4 regions of the Arthrobacter sp. B10-11 genome follow, and region 3 is predicted to be linked to each of the others. Evidence: predicted binding sites of a transcription regulator. Region 3 holds the regulator's gene; each other region holds the start of a gene.
The links. The regulator HrcA, encoded in region 3, represses chaperone genes, less so after heat shock. The targets are predictions, from matches to a motif close to TTNGCACTCGNNNNNNNCGAGTGCNAA.
Positions count from the first base shown of each region.

Region 1 (5,257 bases), on a different contig from region 3:
GGCGGGCGGTCCCGACGCCGACTCGCTGTCCTTCCCGCCGGAGGCGGTGGATGCCGCGAAGGTGGTGTTCGACGTCGTTGCGCTGCCGGCTGAAACGCCCCTCGTCAAGGCAGCCCGGGCTGCCGGAAAGACGGTTATTACCGGCGCGGAAGTAGCCACAATCCAAGCACTGGAGCAGTTTGTGCTGTACACGGGCGTCCGGCCCACGGACGAGCAGGTCCGGGCGGCCGAGGACTTCATGCGGGCGCAGTAGCCGCGGGGAACGTGGCCTAAACCCGGTCCTGGACCGGTTCAACCGAGATGGCCACCCGGTCCTCGCCGATCCTGGTGAGGACCAGGGTGGCCGTCTTTTTGCCCTTGGACCCCTTGCCTGCGTTCCTGCTGCCGGAGAGCAACTGCCTGCGCAGCTCCTCCGGAGTGACCGACGTGCCCCGTTTCTTGATGTCCAGCACGCCGATGTTGTTCTGCTTCACCCATGCCTTGAGCGCCTTGACGTTGAAAGGCATGACCTCCAGGACTTTGTAGGCCCTGGCGAACGGGGTGTCCACGAGCTCCGGTGCGCAGATGTAGGCGATGTGCTCGTCCACGAGGTGGCCGCCCAGCCGCAACGCGACATCCGCCACGAGCCCGGCCCGGATGACTGCTCCGTCCGGCTCGTACAAGTACCCTTCCACGGGGCCCACCGGGGCTACCGGTCCGGCGTCGAACTCTTCCGTGCTGGTGATTTCCGCAGCGCCCTGCGGGCCCAGTAGCAGGGCAGCCCGCCGGATGCCTGGCCGGCTGACCGCGTTGAACCACAGCGTCACCTCGGTGACGTCGCCGCCGACCGAAACCCATTGCGCCTCGCAACCGGCCGGCACGGACTCGTGCGGGATGCCGGGCCCCATTTTCACGCCGACTGCCAGTCCGGAGTGGGCGAGGGATTCCACGAAGGACAGCGGCGGGGAGAATTCCTCCGGGTCCCAGATCCGCCGCGTGCCTGACGTCGAGGTGGTGCGGCGGGCCGGATCGAGCCAGACGCCGCCCACGCCGTCGAGCGGGACTGAGGTGGCATCCGAGTGGAGCACGCTGGCGTGCGGGAACGGAATCAGGTTCATGGTGGCGCAGGCGGCGGTGGTTTCGTCCATCTCCACGGCGGTCACCCTGATGTCCATGGAGGCCAGGGCCATCGAATCGGCGCCCAGCCCGCAGCCGAGGTCAGCCACGTGTTCGATGCCCGCAGCGGCGAAGCGTTCTGCGTGCCGGGCTGCGACGTTGAGGCGCGTGGCCTGCTCCAACCCGGCCGGAGTGAAGATCATCTGCCTGGCGAATTCGCCGAACTTGGCCTCAGCCTTGGTCCGCAGCCGGGACTGGGTAAGGGCGGCAGACACCAGTGCGGGGGAGTGGCCGGCTTTGCGCAGGGACTCATTGAGCTTGAACGCTTCATCTTCCCGGTACGGACCCAACGACGCCAGCAGCTCCCAGCCTTCGCTGGTCAGGAGGGGGGCGATCAGGTCCTGCGGTGCGTCAGCCATGTCATCAAGCCTAATCGAGGCGACGCATCGAGCAGCCCGGCGCCCGCGGTGCCGATAGGGTTGGAGACATGGAAGACAGCGCAGGGCCGCAGCCACCGGTCGATGATCAGAGCAATGACCACCACCAGCACACGGGCCTTGCCAGGTACGCCCGCCCCGCGCTGATCACCGGAGCCGCCATTGCCGTCGTCTGCCTGGCACTCCTGGTGATCATCTTCTTCCTGGACTCCTTCAACGCGACTGTCTACTCGGTGGGTGGCCAGAACATCCAGGACGACACCGAGGAGGCGCGGCAGATCCGCGAGTCGTACACCGCAGTCCGCACGGGCGCCCTCGTGTTCCTGATCGCCTCGGTTGTTACGGCACTCGCCGCCGCCGTGGTGCTCTACAAGAACCGCAACGTGACGAACGACGACGACACGGACGGCGGGGACGACGTCGACTTTGAGGACCTGGCAGGACGCTAACCGTTCACCCGGGACGAAATTCTGGCACTCGCCTTGACCGAGTGCTAACGATTTACATAGAGTCATCATTAGCACTCTCCCTAGGAGGGTGCTAACACATGAAGAACTGCCAGCCACGCTGCTGCCGGCACCGCGACGACGGTTTGCACGCTCAGGCGCAACAGTTTTCCAGTCCATGAATTTGCTGACGAAAAGGAGAGGTCCGAGTGTCGGTCTCTATTAAGCCTCTTGAGGATCGTATTGTTGTTCGCCCGCTCGAAGCCGAGCAGACCACGGCTTCCGGCCTGGTCATCCCGGACTCCGCACAGGAGAAGCCGCAGGAAGGCGAAGTCGTTGCAGTAGGCCCCGGCCGCTTCGAAGACGGCAACCGCGTTCCGGTCGACGTTGCCGTTGGCGACGTTGTTATCTACTCCAAGTACGGCGGAACCGAAGTCAAGACCGGCGGCACCGAGTACCTCGTGCTGTCCGCCCGCGACGTTCTGGCGATCGTCGTAAAGTAACTCTTTGACCCCGCGCCGCCGATCAGTCTGATTCATTTCCGACAGGTCAGCGGCGCGGGGTTTCTGTCTCGAAAGGACAAAACCATGGCAAAGCAGCTTGCGTTTAACGACGCTGCCCGCCGGTCGCTTGAAGCCGGCATCGATAAGCTCGCCAACACTGTCAAGGTGACGCTTGGCCCCCGCGGCCGCAACGTCGTGCTGGACAAGAAGTGGGGCGCTCCCACCATTACGAACGACGGCGTGACCATCGCCCGCGAAGTCGAACTGGATGACCCGTTCGAAAACCTTGGCGCGCAGCTGGCCAAGGAAGTCGCCACCAAGACCAACGACGTTGCCGGCGACGGCACCACCACCGCCACCGTCCTCGCCCAGGCACTGGTCAAGGAAGGCCTGCGCAACGTTGCCGCCGGCGCCGCCCCGGGCCAGATCAAGCGCGGCATCGAGGTCTCGGTTGAGGCCGTCGCAGCCCGCCTGCTCGAGAACGCGCGTCCCGTCGAGGGCACCCAGGTTGCGAACGTGGCAGCCATCTCCGCCCAGAGCGATGAGATCGGCGAGCTCCTGGCCGAGGCTTTCGGCAAGGTCGGCAAGGATGGTGTGATCACCATCGAGGAGTCCTCCACCACGCAGACCGAACTGGTCCTTACCGAGGGCATGCAGTTCGACAAGGGTTACCTCTCCCCGTACTTCGTCACCGACGCTGAACGCCAGGAAGCAGTCCTCGAAGACGCGCTCATCCTGATCAACCAGGGCAAGATCTCCTCGGTGCAGGACTTCCTGCCGCTGCTGGAGAAGGCGCTGCAGAGCTCCAAGCCGCTGTTCATCATCGCCGAGGACGTCGAGGGCGAGGCCCTGTCCACGCTGATCGTCAACCGCATCCGCGGCACCCTGAACGTCGTTGCCGTCAAGGCTCCCGGCTTCGGCGACCGCCGCAAGGCCATGCTGCAGGACATTGCAACGCTTACCGGCGCGCAGGTTGTTTCCCCGGAACTCGGCCTGAGCCTGGATTCCGTTGGCCTCGAGGTGCTCGGTACGGCACGCCGCATCACGGTCACCAAGGACAACACCACCATCGTTGACGGTGCCGGATCGGCCGAGGACGTCGCGGCACGTGTTGCCCAGCTCCGCGCCGAGCTGACCCGCACCGATTCCGACTGGGACAAGGAAAAGCTCCAGGAGCGCCTGGCCAAGCTGGCCGGCGGCATCGGCGTGATCAAGGTTGGCGCAGCCACCGAGGTCGAGCTGAAGGAAAAGAAGCACCGCATCGAGGACGCTGTGTCCTCCACCCGCGCCGCCCTCGAAGAAGGCATCGTTGCCGGTGGCGGTTCCGCCCTGATCCACGCCCTCAAGGCGCTGGATGAGGACCCCGCAGTCACCGCCCTTGAAGGCGATGCAGCTGCCGCTGTGGGCATCGTCCGCCGCGCACTGGTCCAGCCTGTACGGTGGATCGCCCAGAACGCCGGCTTTGACGGCTACGTCGTAGCTGCCAAGGTTGCGGAATCCGCCGTCCACCACGGCTTCAACGCCAAGACCGGCGAGTACGAAGACCTCATCGCTGCAGGCGTCATCGACCCCGTCAAGGTGACGCGCGCAGCCCTCCGTAACGCCGCTTCCATCGCAGCGCTGGTTCTCACCACCGAGACCCTCGTTGTCGAAAAGCCGGCCGAAGAGGACGAGCACGCAGGTCACCAGCACTAGCTTCCAGGAAGTGCTGTAAAGGCCGGCCCGGCGCGGGAGGTTCCCAGGAACCGCCCTCGCCGGGCCGGCCTTTTTTGGTGCCCGTCAACCTCTTGACACTCCTTTCCCGGCCTTTCTGCGGACGCTTGTGCACCCCGGCACCCCGGCGTACCGTGGCGCTTAAAAGGTGCGGGGAGGCATCATGGCATCGTCTGAAGCCGGCCTTGACCGGGGCCGTTCCGCCTTCGAAGGGCATCGCTGGACCGAGGCCTTCGAGGACTTGCTGGACGCCGACCAGCGCGGCGGGCTTCCTGCGCCCGACCTCGAGCGCCTGGCCACCGTGGAAATCCTGACCGGCAAGTTTGCCTCGGGAATTGACACCCTCACCCGCGCCCATGAGGAATACCTCGTCGTCGGCGATGTGCCCGGCGCGGCACGGTGCGCCGGGTGGATCGGCATACACCTGATGAACGCTGGCCAGATGGCCCGCGGCACGGGCTGGTTTGCCCGTGCCGGACGGCTCGCGGCCGAGCTGGCCGAACCCTGCGCAGTGGAGGGCCTGGTGCTTCTCCCCACGGCACTGGGCATGCTGTTCGGGGGCAATGCTGAAGGAGCCCGCCGGGTCTTCGCGGATGCCCTGGCCGTCGGCGAAAGGTTCCAGGACCGCGACCTGATCTCGCTCTCTTTGCTGGGTACCGGCCAGGCCAGCTTGATGCTCGGCGACATCGGCGCCGGCCTTGGCCTCCTGGACGAGGTGATGGTTGCCGTGACCGCGGGGGAACTTTCGCCGGTCCCCTCGGGAATCATCTACTGTGCCGTTATCGGCAGCTGCCATCTTGCGTTCGACCTGCGCCGGGCCCTGGAATGGACGGCGGCACTGGACCGGTGGTGTGGGGGACGGCCGGACATGGTCCTCTACAGCGGCCAGTGCCAGGCCCACCGTGCCGAACTGTACCGCCTGCACGGGGCCTGGGATGACGCCGTCAGCGCTGCGAAGAAGGCACAGCAGCTGTCTGAGGCGGGGGACTACCAGGCCGTCTACGGCGGCTTTTACCAGCAGGGTGAGGTGGAACGGCTGAGGGGTCAGTTCGCTGCGGCAGAG
Region 1 covers NZ_JAWMTH010000001.1:688,289-693,545, reverse strand. Annotated here, with positions in the region: gene RW112_RS03225 (shikimate 5-dehydrogenase) at 1-253, shown strand, start outside; gene RW112_RS03220 (class I SAM-dependent methyltransferase) at 270-1,514, opposite strand; gene RW112_RS03215 (hypothetical protein) at 1,583-1,981, shown strand; gene groES (co-chaperone GroES) at 2,188-2,481, shown strand; gene groL (chaperonin GroEL) at 2,566-4,176, shown strand; gene RW112_RS03200 (response regulator transcription factor) at 4,358-5,257, shown strand, end outside.
Region 1: the regulator HrcA is predicted to act here: its motif matches at 2,003-2,029, upstream of groES (co-chaperone GroES).

Region 2 (5,257 bases), on a different contig from region 3:
TGGTCACTGAGTTGATGACGTACTGGCTGTCGCACAGGATATGGAGCTCCTCTTCAGCAAGGTGCTCCGTGCAACGGAAGAGATCCAGCACGGCCATCAGCTCACCCTGGTTATTGGTGCCGTGCGGCCAGCCGCCCGCCCGCCAGCAATCGTCGTTCACATACCAGGCCCATCCCGCCGGACCGGGGTTTCCTAAAGCCGAACCGTCGGCTGCTGCAGTAATCGTCACCGCACTATCCTGCCAGACCTGCCCGACATTGTGGTTTGCCCTCCGCCGCAACGTTTCCTCCTACCCACTGGAAAACGCTTACCCGAAATCGTTGACACCCGGAAAGCGCGCGTGCAAGAATCGAAATTCGCAGCGAGAAAACGTTTTCTCATCTCGTTTCCCTTGCATGTTTTGCAAGTCCGCCCTGCAAGCTCACGGCGCGGTTCCGGCCGTGCCAAACCATTTCCACCGGCAGTACACAGGAAGGCGTATCAATGAAGATCTCGTCCGGAAGCAAGCTACGACTGAAGATAGGAGCCACCGCCGCTGCCCTTGCACTGCTCGTCACGGGATGCGCGGGGTCAGCAGGCTCCGGCGGAGACAAGGAAGTCACCTTGACCTTCGCCTGGTGGGGCAACGAATACCTCAATGCCCAGACCCAGAAGGTCATTGAGGCATTCGAGGCAGAGCACCCGAACATCAAGATCAAGGCGGCGCCCGGGGAATGGGGAGGGTACTGGGACAAACTGGCAACCACCACAGCGGCCAATGATGCGCCGGACGTGATCCAGATGGATCAAAAGTACATCGCCGAGTACGGGGGCCGCGGCGCCCTTCTGGACCTGGCCAAGCAGGACGGCATCGACCTTTCCAAAATGGACAAGGAACAGCTCGCCTCCGGCCAGTACGACGACGCCCAGTACGGCCTCAGCACCGGCAAGAACGCCTACGTGATCATGGCTAACACCAAGGTGTTCGAGGCCGCCAACGTCCCGTTGCCCGATGACTCCACCTGGACCTGGGACGACTTCAACAGCATCGCTACGAAGCTCACGGAGTCGGGCGGGGGCACCAGCTACGGCGCTGCCTATGGCAGCAACGAAGCCGACCTCATCATCTGGCTTCGGCAGCACGGCCAGAACCTGTACTCGCCGGACGGCAAGCTGGACTTCGACACGGCGACGGCGGCGTCGTTCTGGGAGCGGTTGAAGAAGCAGCGCGATTCGAAAGCGAGCCCGCCGGCAAGCGTCGCAACCGAGGACGCCGGAGCGGGACTGGAAGAGAGCTTGTTCGGCACCAACCGGATCGGCATGGCGTGGTGGTGGACCAACCAGCTCGGGTCCCTGGAGACCACCACGGGAAGCAGCATCAGGATGCTTCGCGCCCCGAGCATGGACGGGCAGGCCGCAGACAACGGCATGTATTACAAACCGACCATGTTCTGGTCGGCGTCGTCGAGGTCGAAGAACCCGGAGGCGGCCGCAACGTTCATCAACTACCTGGCAAACAGCCCCGCCGCGGGAGCCATCCTGATGACCGACCGCGGCATCCCTGCCAACTCAGAAGTTCTCGCAGACATCACGCCCAAGCTCAAAGCGGCTGACACCACCGTGGTCGGCTTCCTCCAGGACATCAACCCCGACATGGCCGAGGCACCGCCTGTGCCGCCGGTCGGGTCGGGCAGCGTGCAGAACGTCATCAAGCGCTACACCGACGAGGTCCTTTACGACCGCAAGTCGCCTTCCGCCGCCGCGGAGGAGTTCAAGAAGGAGGTCGAAGGGATGCTGGCCTCCGCCCGCAAATAGTCCCGGGCCTTCCTGCTGCAAAAAAGTGCGGCCCCCTCGAAATGAGGGAGCCGCACTTTTTGCGCGTTGGGCGCGGTTGGGAGGATTAGAACCCGCCCATGCCGCCCATCTCGTCGCCGCCACCCATGGCCGGAGCGTTCTTCTCCGGCTTGTCGGCCACTACGGCCTCGGTGGTGAGGAACAGGCCCGCGATGGATGCAGCGTTCTGCAGGGCAGAGCGCGTGACCTTGACGGGGTCGTTGATGCCGGCAGCCAGCAGGTCAACATACTGTCCGGTTGCGGCGTTCAGGCCGTGACCGGCAGGCAGGCCGCGGACCTTGTCAACAACAACGCCCGGCTCGAGGCCGGCGTTGAAGGCGATCTGCTTCAGCGGCGCGTCAATGGCAACGCGGACGATGTTGGCGCCCGTTGCTTCGTCGCCTTCGAGCTGCAGGTTGGCGAATGCCTTGGCGCCGGCCTGGATGAGGGCAACGCCGCCACCGGCAACGATGCCTTCTTCAACGGCAGCCTTCGCGTTGCGGACAGCGTCCTCAATGCGGTGCTTGCGTTCCTTGAGCTCAACTTCGGTTGCGGCACCGGCCTTGATGACTGCAACGCCGCCGGCCAGCTTGGCCAGGCGTTCCTGCAGCTTCTCGCGGTCGTAGTCCGAATCGGAGTTCTCGATCTCGGCGCGGATCTGGGAAACGCGGCCGGCGATCTGGTCGGCGTCGCCGGCACCCTCGACGATGGTGGTCTCGTCCTTAGTGACAACAACCTTGCGTGCCCTGCCCAGGAGTTCGAGGCCGGCGGTCTCAAGCTTGAGGCCGACTTCCTCGGAGATGACCTGGCCACCGGTGAGGATGGCGATGTCCGCGAGCTGCGCCTTGCGGCGGTCTCCGAAGCCCGGAGCCTTGACGGCGACGGACTTGAAGGTGCCACGGATCTTGTTGACGATCAGGGTGGCCAGGGCCTCGCCCTCGATGTCTTCGGCAATGATCAGCAGCGGCTTGGAAGACTGCATGACCTTTTCGAGGACAGCAACCAGTTCCTTGACGTTGGAGATCTTGGAGTTGACGATCAGGATGTACGGATCCTCGAGGACCGTTTCCTGGCGCTCAGCGTCGGTGACGAAGTAAGCGGAGATGTAGCCCTTGTCGAAGCGCATGCCTTCGGTGAGCTCAAGCTCGAGGCCGAAGGTGTTGGACTCCTCGACGGTGATGACACCTTCCTTGCCGACCTTGTCCAGTGCCTCAGCGATCAGCGCGCCGATTTCGTCGTCACCGGCGGAGATGGACGCGGTGGCGGCGATCTCTTCCTTGGTTTCGATTTCCTTGGCGGAAGCGAGCAGCTCGGTGGTGACGGCTTCAACAGCCTTCTCGATGCCGCGCTTCAGGGACAGCGGGTCAGCGCCGGCAGCGACGTTGCGCAGGCCTTCCTTGACCAGGGCCTGTGCGAGCACGGTGGCCGTGGTGGTGCCGTCGCCAGCGACGTCATCCGTCTTCTTGGCAACTTCCTTGACCAGCTCGGCGCCGATCTTTTCGTAAGGATCGTCCAGCTCGATCTCCTTGGCGATGGAAACACCATCGTTGGTGATCGTGGGGGCGCCCCACTTCTTTTCGAGGACGACGTTGCGTCCACGCGGGCCGAGGGTGACCTTGACGGCGTCGGCGAGGATGTTCAGGCCCCGCTCAAGACCGCGGCGTGCCTCTTCATCAAATGCAATGATCTTGGCCATAACGGCAGTAGTCCTTTCGGGACAGTCGTTAAGAATGAACCTTCGCTGCGGCGCCCGCGACGGACGACCCTTCACCGGCGGCCTCTGTATGCCACGCGGATGGGATCTCACCCAGCAAGGTATTTCTTTCGCTCCTGGTCCTTCCGCCCTCTTCGCAACCGGCCGGAACCGGGCATCGAGTTAGCAGTCAGTCCGTGGGAGTGCTAAGTCAATAATTAGCACTCCCCCGGGGAGAGTGCAAGCAGGGATTGCCCGGAAAGCGCTCCTGCGGCCTGCACTACGCTAGTAGCGATCAGCCGCCGGCACGGGCGGACCTTTCACTTCCGCTCATCCGGGCCCTGTTGTCTGCGCCGTAGGTGAACACCATGTAGTTGGCGGCGGTGATATCGCCGTTGCTATCGAAACTGATCGGCCCGGACTCGCCGTCGTAATCCGCGGGGTTGCCGGCCCTGATGGCACCGGCACAATCCTTGTAGCTCTTGCACGGCTGGACAGTTCCCTTGTCGACACCGCCGGGGCCGCGCTGTCCGGAGACCCCGACCAGCTGCGCGGCAATGGACGAGCCCGCGTCGTCCTGCGCCGCGGCCGCTGCAATGGCGGCCAGGTTCACGGCGTCATATGCCTCCGCGGCAAACGTCATGTCCTTGAGTCCGGGATCAACCGCCACCAGCTCGCCCTGGAAGTGCGCGGACGGGAACACGCCAGGCAGGATGCCGCGGGCACCCTCGAGGGCCTTGGATCCGAGGGCCGATCCGTACTGGTTGATTGCACCGTCGCTGAGGATCAGTTTGCTGCCGGCCAGCCCCGCGTTGTTGAGTTCGGCTATGGCGCCCTGGGCTCCGGCGCGGGCCACCAGGACGACGGCGTCAGGGCCTGCGGCTTTGGCGGCTGCAGCCGCCTGCTGCGCCTGGCCGGACGTGAACGCGGCCTCTGCCACGGTACCGAGGCCGGCCGCCTTCGCCGCGGCGGCGACGGCAACGGAAACGTCCTTGCCGTAGATGCCGTCCTCGTGCAGGATGGCGATTGTCCGGGCCCCGCTGTCCTTGGCCAGCTTGACCAGCACGGGAGCCTGGGCAACGTCGGCCGCCGACGTGCGGAAGTAGTATCCGCCGCTCCGGTACCTGGTCAGTCCGTGCGCAGTGTTTGCCGGAGAGATGACGGCCACCTTGGCCCGCGACAGGACGTCGATTGCCCCCGGGGCCCGGCTGGAGTCGGTCGGACCGATGACGACATCCGCCTTGGCCGCCACGAGTTCCTTCGCCTGGGCGGTTGTGTCCTCGCTGATGTTCTCGGGGAGGAGCTCCACCGGCCGCCCCTTGTGGCCCCCTGCGGCGTTGATCTCCTGGACCGCCAGTTTCGCCGCGGCAAGCTGCGCGGAGTTGAGGAAGGACTGCTTCCCGGTGTTGTCCAGCATCAGCCCTATCCGCAGCGTGCCGTCACCGCCGGCGTCCACGGCATCAACCCGGACGTTGCCGCTCGGACCGGAGCAGCCAGCAAGCACGAGCGCCGTTCCGGCCGCAAGGACCAGCGTTGCGGATATCCGCAGCCGGGGCCGAACGGGGCGGGCGGGGACGCCTGTGCCGTGCATTGCCGCGGTGGAGAGCATCAGGCCGGCCGGACGTTTTCTGCCTGCGGACCCTTCTCGCCTTCACCGACTTCGAACTGCACCCGCTGTCCTTCGTCGAGGGCGCGGTAGCCCTCGCCTTCGATGGCCGACCAGTGCACGAAGACGTCGTCTCCGGAGGCGTC
Region 2 covers NZ_JAWMTH010000006.1:43,780-49,036, reverse strand. Annotated here, with positions in the region: gene RW112_RS17560 (ribonuclease HI family protein) at 1-229, opposite strand, end outside; gene RW112_RS17555 (ABC transporter substrate-binding protein) at 484-1,794, shown strand; gene groL (chaperonin GroEL) at 1,880-3,508, opposite strand; gene RW112_RS17545 (ABC transporter substrate-binding protein) at 3,801-5,114, opposite strand; gene RW112_RS17540 (cold-shock protein) at 5,114-5,257, opposite strand, start outside.
Region 2: the regulator HrcA is predicted to act here: its motif matches at 3,689-3,715, upstream of groL (chaperonin GroEL).

Region 3 (5,257 bases):
GCTCCGGGCTGGTGGACGCCGGCCAGCAGATCCAGGTGGTGATCCTGGTGGACGGCCACACTGACTACCTCGCCTTCAACCACGTCAGGCTGGGCACTCCCACTCCCCGCGCAGCGGGCATGGTGGCCCCCGTATGGATCATCGATCCGCAGGAAGGCGTGGGCGTTGCCGACGGCAGCGTCAAGATCAGCGGACGGAGCACGCTTCCCGGGGCGAAACTTCGGTGGAAGATCCTTAAACTTGTCGGCAGCAGCGACAAGACCGCGTATTTGGGCGGCGAGGTGACGGCGTCGGCGGAACAGAACCAGTCAGGGCTGTTCTCGCTGAACGTCAACCTGGCGCCCGGAAACTATGAGGTCCGCGTTTCACAGATCGACCCGGGGGCTCCCGACCGTGAGATGAACGTGGACACCCGCAGCTTCAAGGTCGAATAGCGGCTGAGTAGCGATTAAGCTGCCGGCGGTCCGCTGCCGGCAGCCTTACTACCAGCGGCCCAGGATATCGCTGGCCAGCACTGTCGCCGCAGGACCTGCCGTAGAAGACCTGAGCACGTGGTGCCCCAGCAGGGCCGTTACGGCGCCGGCGCCGCAGAGCCTGGTGACTTCCCGCGGACTGATGCCGCCCTCGGGACCCACGATGAGGAGTATTTCGCGGGGCCCCGGGGCCGGGATCCCGCCGTCGCCCTCGCGCCATGACTCCAGGACCCTCCGGAGCGGGCGGACGGCATCCTCGTGGAGGATGATCGCCAGGTCCGCCGCGGAAACCGCTGCCTGCAACCCGGAACCGTCGACGGCGGCACGCACCTCGGGGATCCACGCCCGCCGCGCCTGTTTTGCCGCCGCAGTCACCACGGACTGCCATTTGGCGTGCGCCTTGGCTGCGCGCTCCCCTTTCCACCGGACGATGGAGCGTTCCGACTGCCACGGGATAATGGCGTCGATCCCCAGCTCGGTGGCGGTTTCAGCGGCGAGTTCGTCGCGGTCCCCTTTTGCCAGCGCCTGGACCAGGACCAGGCGGAGATCCGGGCGCTCCTCCGATTCGAGGACGGAACATTCCACCGTCAGTTCGCCGTGGCCGACGGCCGCGACAGTACCGGTGAGCCTTTTGCCGGCACCGTCCGCTATGTCAACGGACTCCCCCACGGTGATCCGCTTGACGGTGACCGCATGACGGGCCTCGGCACCCTGCAGGACAAAGTGCGAACCGGGCCCCTGGTCGTCCAGGGCGCCCGGGTTCGCGAAAAAGACCGGATTGCTCACCGCTACAGGTTACCGAGACGGTCCCGCAGCTTGGCGAAGACCCCGCCGCTGGCGGAGAGTTTTCCTTCGGTGTACTGCTCGCCCCGCAGTTTGGCGAGCTGCCGGAGCAGGTCTTCCTGCGCGGCGTCAAGCTTGGCGGGGGTTTCGACCTGCAGGTGGACTTTCAGGTCGCCGCGGCCGTAGCCACGGAGGTGCGTGACTCCGAGCCCGCGCAGGGTGATCACCTCACCGGACTGGGTGCCTGCCTTGACGTCGATCTCCTGCTGGCCGTCAAAGGTGTCCAGGCTGAGCTCGGTGCCCAGGGCCGCGGCTGTCATCGGGATGTGCAGGGTCGCGTGGAGGTCGTCGCCGTCGCGGACGTAGGTGGCGTCATTGTTGACCCGGATCTCCACGTACAGGTCGCCGGAGGGGCCGCCGGCAGGTCCGGCTTCGCCCTGGCCGCCAAGCTGGATCCGCGTTCCGGTGGCTACGCCGGCGGGGACCTTGACCGTCAGGGAACGGCGGCTGCGGATGCGGCCCTGTCCGTTGCACTCGTTGCAGGGATCCTTGATGACGGTCCCGAAGCCTTCGCAGGAGCCGCAGGGCGCGGCAGTCATGACCTGGCCCAGGATGGAGCGGACGGCCCGCTGGACCTGGCCGCTGCCGCCGCAGATGTCGCAGCGCACGGGGTGGCTGCCGGGCTGGCAGCAGGAGCCCTCACAGGTGGGGCACGTGACGGCAGTGTCCACTTCCAGCTTCTTGTTGACCCCAAAAACGGCGTCGCGGAGGTCGATGCGGACGCTGATGAGGGCGTCCTGCCCGCGGCGGACCCGCGATGCCGGGCCGGCCGAGCCGCCCGCACCGAAGAAGGTGTCGAAGATGTCCTGGAAGGCAAAGCCCTGCCCCGAGTAGCCGGCGCCGCCGAAACCGTTGTCGGTGCCGTTCTCGTTACCGGTGGTGTCATAGACACGGCGCTTCTGCGGATCGGACAGCACTTCATAGGCGTGCGTGACGGCCTTGAAGCGGTCCGAGGCATCCTCACCGGGGTTCACGTCCGGGTGCAAGGTGCGCGCAAGCTTTCGGTAGGCCTTCTTGATCTCTTCGCCCGTCGCTTCGGGCGAGACTCCAAGAACGTCGTAGTGGCTGCTCAAAGTTCGTATCTCTTCCTGGTTGTACTGCCTGTAATGCCTTGGGTGTCTATGATGCTGCTGCCGTCCCCCGGAAGCCGGGGCACGGAGGCCCGGGTGGCTGATGTATTACCGTTTACGGCCCGAGGATCCTGGAAAGGTAGCGTGCCACGGCACGAACCGCGGCCATGGTGGTGGGATAGTCCATCCGGGTGGGGCCCAGCACGCCCACCTTGGCACTGGAACCGGGGCCGTAGCCCGTGGCCACCACCGAGGCTTCCGCGAGGCCGTCGTACGGGTTCTCCCGGCCGATACTGACCGTGACGCCGCGCGGGTCCTGCGCCATCTCGCTCAGGAGGCGGAGCATCACCACCTGCTCCTCGAGGGCTTCGAGGACCGGGCCGATGCTGAGCGGGAAATCAACGTTGGACCGCGCGAGGTTGGCGGTACCGGCCATGACCATCCGCTCCTCGCGGGTGCTGCTGGCAAGGGCGTCCAGGCCGCGGGCCAGCCCTTGGGCTGCGTGCCGGCGGGAGGGTTCGCAGCCGGCGACGACGGCGGGAAGCGCCTGCGGGAGCAGGCTCAGAGGCGTCCCGGCCAGGCTTTTCAGGAACCGTGTCCTGAGTCCTGCGAGGGCCTCGTCGCTGAGTTCCTGTCCGACGTCGATAACCCGCTGCTCGACTTTTCCTGTGTCCGCAATGAGAACGGCAAGGACCTGGCGCGGGGCCAGCAGCACGAATTCGATGTGCCGCACCATGGCCCGGCTAAGGTGCGGATATTGCACCACGGCCACCTGGTTGGTCAGCTGCGACAGCAGCCGCACCGTGCGCTCCAGGACGTCGTCCAGGTCCTCCGACCCTTCCAGCAGCGTTTGGATGGCGCGGCGCTCAGCCGGCGACAGCGGCTTGACGGCAGAGATCTGGTCGACGAACAGCCGGTAGCCCTTGTCGGTGGGGATCCGGCCTGCGCTGGTGTGCGGCGCCGTGATCAGGCCCTCGTCTTCCAGCGCTGCCATGTCATTGCGGATGGTGGCGCTGGAAACCCCGAGGTGGTGCCTCTCCACCAGCGCCTTGGAGCCCACAGGTTCGCGGGAATGGACGTAGTCCTCCACGATGGCGCGCAATACTTCAAGCTTGCGTGGTTCGCTCATTCTCCACCTCCGATCGGCTTTGCCGGGCTGCGGCCCCGGTGCGGGGACCAGCGCATCTGCCCGGGCGACAGTTAGCACTCGTCATGTCTAAGTGCTAACCAGTCTAATATGAGTCGCCCCGTTGTTAGCATTGGTACCGCTCCGGGCGAAACTCCGGCGCGGAACAGGACGTGCACGCCGCATAGCCGCAGCCGGCCTGTTCGCTTCCCTTCTTTCACTTTTTCTAGCGCAAGGTTGTGTCTAACGGATGTCGTACCAGAACTGGGGCCCGCAGGACATCACGGTTCCCCGGAAATCGGAGCTTCCCGAAGTGCCGGTGGAGCGGGGCATGGTGCTGGAGGACGTCCAGTCCGGCTGGGTGGGGGCCGTCACCAGGGTGGAAAAGTCCGGCGGCATGCATGTGGTGGCCCTGGAGGACCGGCGCGGCAAGTCACGCACCTTCCGGCTTGGCTACGGCTTCCTCCTGGAAGGCCTGCCGATCCGGCTGATGCCACCGGCGCCCCGGGCGCAGTCAGCTTCCGCGGCAGCCGGCAGGACGGCGTCGGGTTCGGTGCGGGTGGCCGGCCAGCGTGCGCAGGTGGCCAAAGCCAGCCGCATCTGGGTGGAAGGCAAGCACGACGCCGAACTCGTGGAAAAAGTCTGGGGTGACGACCTCCGCGTGGAGGGCATCGTCGTCGAGCCTTTGCACGGCATTGACGACCTCGCTGCGGCAGTGGCCGCGTTCCGGCCCGGCCCCGGCCGGCGGCTGGGAGTGCTCGTGGACCACCTGGTTGCCAATTCCAAGGAATCACGGATCGCTGAGGCCGTGATGGCCTCCCCCGGTGCCGCCGGTAACGTGCTGATTGTGGGCCACCCGTACGTGGACGTGTGGCAGGCCATCCGGCCGGCCGTCCTCGGCATAGACGCGTGGCCGGTCGTCCCGAGGGGCGTGGACTGGAAGACCGGAATCCTGACGGCCTTCGGCTGGCCGCACGAGACCAAGGAGGACATCGGCCTCGGCTGGCAGAAGCTACTGGGTGCAGTCCGCAGCTACGCGGACCTGGAACCGTCGCTGCTGGGCAGGGTGGAAGAGGTCATCGACTTCCTGACGGTCCCTTAGGGGCAACTTGCACTCCTGACCCAGTATTCTTGATACGGCGGTTGTTGCTTTTCTTGCAGCGTCCGCTTTTCCGGGAACCACCGCACCACTGCAATCCGAAGGACGACACCGTGGCAGAAGACGCACGCGAACAACGGGACAACCAGGCCGGCCATGGCCAGCCCCAGTATCATGGTGTCCCCGCCAATGCCCTGCCGCTGACGGCCAACGAAGACCGGCAATGGGCAACCCTCGCCCACTTCGGCGGCATCCTAGGGTGCGTCCCGTCGCTGTTGATCTACCTTATTTTCAAGGACCGCGGCCCGTTCACGGCGCAGGAATCCAAGGAAGCCCTGAACTTCACCCTGCCGCCCACGATCGCCGCTGTCATCTGCAACGTCCTGGTGATGCTGCCTGTGGTGGGCAATATCTTCGCGGTGCTGGCCACACTGATCTGGATCGCCGTGACGTGCTTCTCGGTGGCAGCCGGGATCCACGTAAACCGCGGACAGCCGCACCGCTATGACTACAACCTGCGCTGGATCATGTAACCAGCCGGATTCAACCGGCCGGGACGGCAGCCGGCCGGATCCCGCAACTTAGTCGGGCAGGATCCTTCTGACCACGGCGTCGGCAAGGAGCCTCCCCTTCAGGGTGAGGACAA
Region 3 covers NZ_JAWMTH010000003.1:340,653-345,909, forward strand. Annotated here, with positions in the region: gene RW112_RS11500 (GerMN domain-containing protein) at 1-434, shown strand, start outside; gene RW112_RS11505 (16S rRNA (uracil(1498)-N(3))-methyltransferase) at 483-1,259, opposite strand; gene dnaJ (molecular chaperone DnaJ) at 1,262-2,389, opposite strand; gene hrcA (heat-inducible transcriptional repressor HrcA) at 2,502-3,515, opposite strand; gene RW112_RS11520 (DUF3097 domain-containing protein) at 3,763-4,614, shown strand; gene RW112_RS11525 (DUF4870 domain-containing protein) at 4,725-5,144, shown strand; gene hemW (radical SAM family heme chaperone HemW) at 5,193-5,257, opposite strand, start outside.

Region 4 (5,257 bases), on a different contig from region 3:
CGGCCCTTGAAGCAATGATCAGCGGCGATGACTATCTGGCCATGTCCGACGGCGACGCGCTGCGGCAGCTGGAAGCCGATTACCGCCTGGCCGACAACGCTCACATCGCCAGCGGTGCCGCCAGGCTGCGTTGGACACTCTCCGAGCGCTGGCGCGCCGGCATCGCCGAGAACCCCCGGCAGGCGGACCTGCTCCGGAGCCTCCTTAAGGACGGACGGGTCACCCTGGCTGCCCTCACGGCACAGGCACCGGCGTTGGTTCCCATGCTGGTGCCCGTGTGGTCTGTGAGCCCCTACCTGATGACCGGACTGCTCCCGGCGGAGCAGAAGTTCGATGCCGTGGTCATCCTCGACGCCGAAGCGACCTCCCTCCAGACGGTCCTTCCGGCCATCGCCCGGGCCAAGCAGGTGATTGCCTTCGGCGACGACAAGATTGCCAGCCCCCGCACTTTCACCGTGGGCGTCGAGCGGCTTGCTGCCGGCGAAACCGCCCACCAGGGGGTCGAGAGTGCCTACACAGCGCTGTCCCGCGTGCTGCCCGTCCGGCGGCTGACGTCAGCGTACCGGGCCGTTGACGAAGACCTTGTGCTGCAGCTGAGCAAGAGTTTCTACGACGGCCGCCTCCACAGGCTCCCCGAGGGACAGACGGCCACCGGGCTGGACCGCGCCTTGCTTGTGGAATACCTGCCGGACGGCACTGGCCTGCCGAGCGCCGACCAGGAGGGCGTGGAATCCGCCGTCGCCGAGGTCAACCGCGTGGTGGACCTGGTCTTTGAACATGCCAGACTGCGCCCACGGACCTCCCTGGCAGTGGTCACCGCCAGCCTCCGCCACGCCGCCAGGATTGGCGAGGCCATCCGGCTGCAGCTGCCCAACTACCCGCTGCTGGCAAGTTTCTTCAGTGCCGGGCCCGAATCCTTCCGGGTGGTGGACCTGGAACGGGCCCAGGGGCTGGTCCGCGACCACGTGATCTTCTCCCCGGGCTACGGCCGCACGCCGCACGGCCGTGCGCTCCACAACTTCGGTCCCTTGTCGGCCGAGGGCGGCCGGGCAAAATTCGCCCTGGCCATGACCCGGGCCAGGCGTTCCCTGCACGTGCTTACCTGCTTCAAACCGGAGGATCTGGACGTCAGCCGTCTCAGCCACGGGGCAGCCGACTTCTATGAACTGCTCAACCGCGAAATCGCCGGTAACACCGACCTGGGGACTCCGGCCTCCCGCGCGGCAGCGAGCGAGCAGGCACTCGGGGCCGACCCCCTGGTGGCCGACCTGGGGGATAGGCTGCGTGCCCGCGGTGCCAGGGTCTGGCACCAGTACGACGGCGTGATCGACGTTGCCGCGGCTGCGGATCCGGTGAATTCCATCGGCCAGGATGACGCCGAGATTCCGCGGCCTGTAGCCATTGAGTCCGACGGCACTGAGCAGTACCGGCGAATGAGCGTCCGGGAACGGAGCCGGCTCCGGCCGCAGTTGTTGGAACGGCTGGGCTGGCGTTACATGCCGTTGTGGACAATCGAGGTGTTCACCGATCCCTCCGCCTGCGCCGACCGGATCGGCGGTTACCTGGGCTTGGAGAAGCCGGTTGCCGCAGGTTTCTCCTCAACCTCGCAAGCGTTCTTCGAGGATGATGTAGACAACCTGACGTTGAACAACGCCGAGCCGGGCGGGACGGACGAGGGACGCGCGGCCAGCTCTGCCGAAGCGGAAGATATCAAGGAAAAAAGCATGGACACCAACAGCAGAACAGCGGACAGCCAGAGCGCCTCTCACGGCAGGACGGACGATGCGGCGGCCGACGGGCCCCGCCAGGCAGCAGGGGCGGGCGTTCCGGCGGGCGTGCTGCCGAACAAGGCTTCCGAGGATGACCCGAAGCGCTGGGGCGATCACGGCTCGGACTATGACCACGATGCCTGGCTTCAGGAGCAGAAACCACCGCACTGGGGCTGAGCCCGCCCCCGCCAGGCGAGGGGGCCGGATGGTCCGGGTCGGTGCAGCCGGCCCGCTGCAGCCAGCCCGCTGCGGCTAGCCCTGTGCTCCAACGAGTACGAAGAAGAGTTTGCCCTGGGTCGAGGAGCCGGCGAGGCGGCGCGCCTGGTCGGGATCGGCGGCGACCACTATGAGGCCCTCGGTTTCGCCTGTGCCAAGCCACTGCCCGGTTTGTCCGCCCTGTCCTGATGTCCAGAGGACGGGTACGGAAGCTGCCAGCACTTCTGATTCAGCCGCCTTGCCGTAGTCGGTGCCGTTGGTCATGACGATGTTGACGAGCTGGCCGGGAGCCACCAGCTGGATCGACGACGGATCAGCCATCCTCAACGGCACAGCCGCCGAGCCGGGAGGGGTGCCCGCCAGCAGGCCGGGTCCCAGCAGCTGTGTATCCGAAAGCAGCTGGCCCTTCCGGAGAGGGGCTGCCAGCTGCTTGCCTTCAAGGGCGGCGGCGTCGGTGAAGGCTCCGGCGGGCATCATCCCGGGCGGCACGCTGACCGGCAATACGTCAGCCCCGGACAGCGCGGCTCCCGCGGGAAGATCCCGCGCCGAGGCGAGGGCAGTGACCGTGTGGGCCGGCGCGGGTGTCAGTTGCTGGACGGTGATGCCGGCGGCAGCGCACAGAAGGAGCGCAACAAGGAGCCGGCGGTTGCGGGTGAGCCACGAAGCGAGGCGCCGGGGGGCGGGCGGTCCGGAACGGCCAGGGCTTCGGGACCGAAAGCTCTGCCGGGGCGACGAAAGTCCGTGGGTGCGGAGGCTGGAGGGCATGTCGTCAGGCTACGGAGGCCGCACGGGGTGCGGACAGCCCGCCGTCGTCCTATGTGGACAACCGCTCTAGGCGAATGACCGCCCTGTGGCAGCGACGGTGGGGTGTGCTCTCAGCTGGCTGCTGCGGCGGCAGGTGCCGGAGCGGACGCCGGGGCAGGTGAGACGCTGCTGCCCTTGGATTCCCGCGAGTCGGTCCGGTAGAAGCCGGAACCCTTGAAGACGACGCCGACGCTGTTGAACTTCTTGCGCAGGGTACCCTCGCACTCAGGGCAGGAGGTGAGGGAGCTGTCGGTGAACGACTGCACGATCTCAAAGGCGTGGCTGCAGTCCTTGCAGGCGTATGCATACGTGGGCACTGGAAATCCTCCTCTGGGACAAACGAGCAGGTCCCGTGCTGCCGGGGCAAATCCTGCCGATTTTGGTCTCGACAGGTTCCGTCCTTTAGCAGTCGCAGGGCCTGAGTGCCAATTCTATCATCCGCAGACGGCGCGCTTCACATTAGCTTCGTGAGGTGTGATGGCGTGACCGCTACCGGGATCTTATGGTCGAAGGACTCTGCCGGGATGCTTCCGGCCGGCAGGACTTCGTGGTCGAACACCACCGCAGCTGCAGGCACAGGCAGTCCGTCCGCTTCCAGTCCGGCGAGGAATTTGTCGTAGTAGCCGCCGCCCTGGCCGATCCGGTTACCGGACAGGTCCACTGCGGTGGCAGGAGCGAAGATCCCGGCCGCTTCCTGCATGGCCTCGGTGCCGTGCTGTTCCCCGACGGGTTCATCGATGGGTGCGTAGCTGCTGCGGGCGAACCGGGTGGCTGGGGTCCAGTAGACCCACGAGAGGGTGCGGGAAGGTCCGCAGACCGGCAGAAGCACGCGGTGCCCGGTGCTGTGCAATGCGGCAATGAGCGGCAGCGTGGGCGGCTCGGAACCCACCCCCAGGTACACGGCAAAAGTGCTCCGCTCGCCCGCGGCAACCATGGTGGCCCACTGCAGTCCGTGGCGGGCGATGCCGGCACCGGCCGCCTCCAGCCCGGCGGGTGACAACGCGGCACGCCGGAGCCTGTGGGCCGAGCGGATCTCTTCCTTCGACGGCATGAGTGCCCGTCCTTCCATGTCGGGAGGTCCTGCACCAAGGCCCCGTGCAGGCCAGCCTGGCGCGTCAGTGCAATTACCCAATGTTTGGCCCCTGACGCTAGATTAGTCCAGTGACTACCACCAATACTTCCATCCGCAAGGCTGTCATTCCTGCTGCCGGCCTCGGCACCAGGTTCCTTCCGGCCACCAAGGCCATGCCCAAGGAAATGCTGCCGGTCGTGGACAAGCCCGCGATCCAGTATGTAGTCGAGGAAGCGGTCAACGTTGGCCTCACGGACATCCTGATGATCACCGGCCGGAACAAGCGCGCCCTCGAAGACCACTTCGACCGGGTCCCTTCGCTGGAGTCCACCCTTGAGGCCAAGGGCGACACCACCAAGCTCGAAGCCATCCAGGCCGCAAGCAACCTCGGCGACATCCACTACGTGCGCCAGGGTGACCCGATGGGCCTCGGCCATGCCGTGTTGCGTGCGAGGCAGCACGTCGGCCATGAACCCTTCGCAGTGCTGCTTGGCGATGACCTCATCGACGCACGCGACGAACTGCTCAGCAAGATGATCGAAGTCCAGGCCCAGACCGGCGGCTCCGTGGTAGCACTGATTGAAGTGGAGCCCTCCCAGATCAGCGCCTACGGCTGCGCCGACATCGACGACACCGACATGAACGGGTTCGTGCGGATCCGGAAGCTTGTGGAAAAGCCCGAGGCCGCCGAAGCGCCGTCCAACCTGGCCGTGATCGGCCGCTACGTCCTCCACCCGGCGGTCTTCGATGTCCTCGAACACACCGAACCGGGCAGGGGCGGGGAAATCCAGCTCACCGATGCCCTCCAGGAACTTGCTGCAGGGGAGGGCGAAGGATACGGCGTTTACGGTGTTGTGTTCCGCGGCCGCCGCTACGACACCGGCGATAAGCTCAGCTACCTCAAGGCTTGCGTGCAGCTGGCCTGCGACAGCGACGACCTCGGCCCCGGCCTGCGCGAGTGGCTGCCGGAATTCACTGCCTCCCTGGCCAAGTAACGTCCCGTGCGGGGCAGCATCTGGCCGGTGACGCTGGAATGCGGCGACATTGTGCTGCGCCCCATCCGGTACCGCGACCGCAAGGAATGGATGGCGGTCCGCTCCCGCAACGCCGAATGGCTCGCTCCCTGGGAAGCCTCCAATCCTGCTCCCGGAGGGGCGCTGCCGGACTACCGACAGATGGTCAGGTCCCTCAACGCGCAGGCTGCGCAGGCCACCGCACTGCCTTTTGTGATCGCAGAACGCACACCTGCCCGGCGCGATCCTGCGATTGTGGGCCAGTTGACGGTGTCGTCCATCGTCTGGGGATCGGCGATGATGGCGACGCTTGGCTACTGGGTGGACAAGTCCTGTGCCGGGCGGGGGATTGCGCCCACGGCTGTGGCCATGGCCACCGACTA
Region 4 covers NZ_JAWMTH010000001.1:658,220-663,476, reverse strand. Annotated here, with positions in the region: gene RW112_RS03110 (AAA family ATPase) at 1-1,946, shown strand, start outside; gene RW112_RS03105 (Flp pilus assembly protein CpaB) at 2,022-2,750, opposite strand; gene RW112_RS03100 (FmdB family zinc ribbon protein) at 2,861-3,106, opposite strand; gene RW112_RS03095 (5-formyltetrahydrofolate cyclo-ligase) at 3,244-3,840, opposite strand; gene galU (UTP--glucose-1-phosphate uridylyltransferase GalU) at 3,951-4,856, shown strand; gene RW112_RS03085 (GNAT family protein) at 4,863-5,257, shown strand, end outside.
Region 4: the regulator HrcA is predicted to act here: its motif matches at 3,192-3,218, upstream of RW112_RS03100 (FmdB family zinc ribbon protein).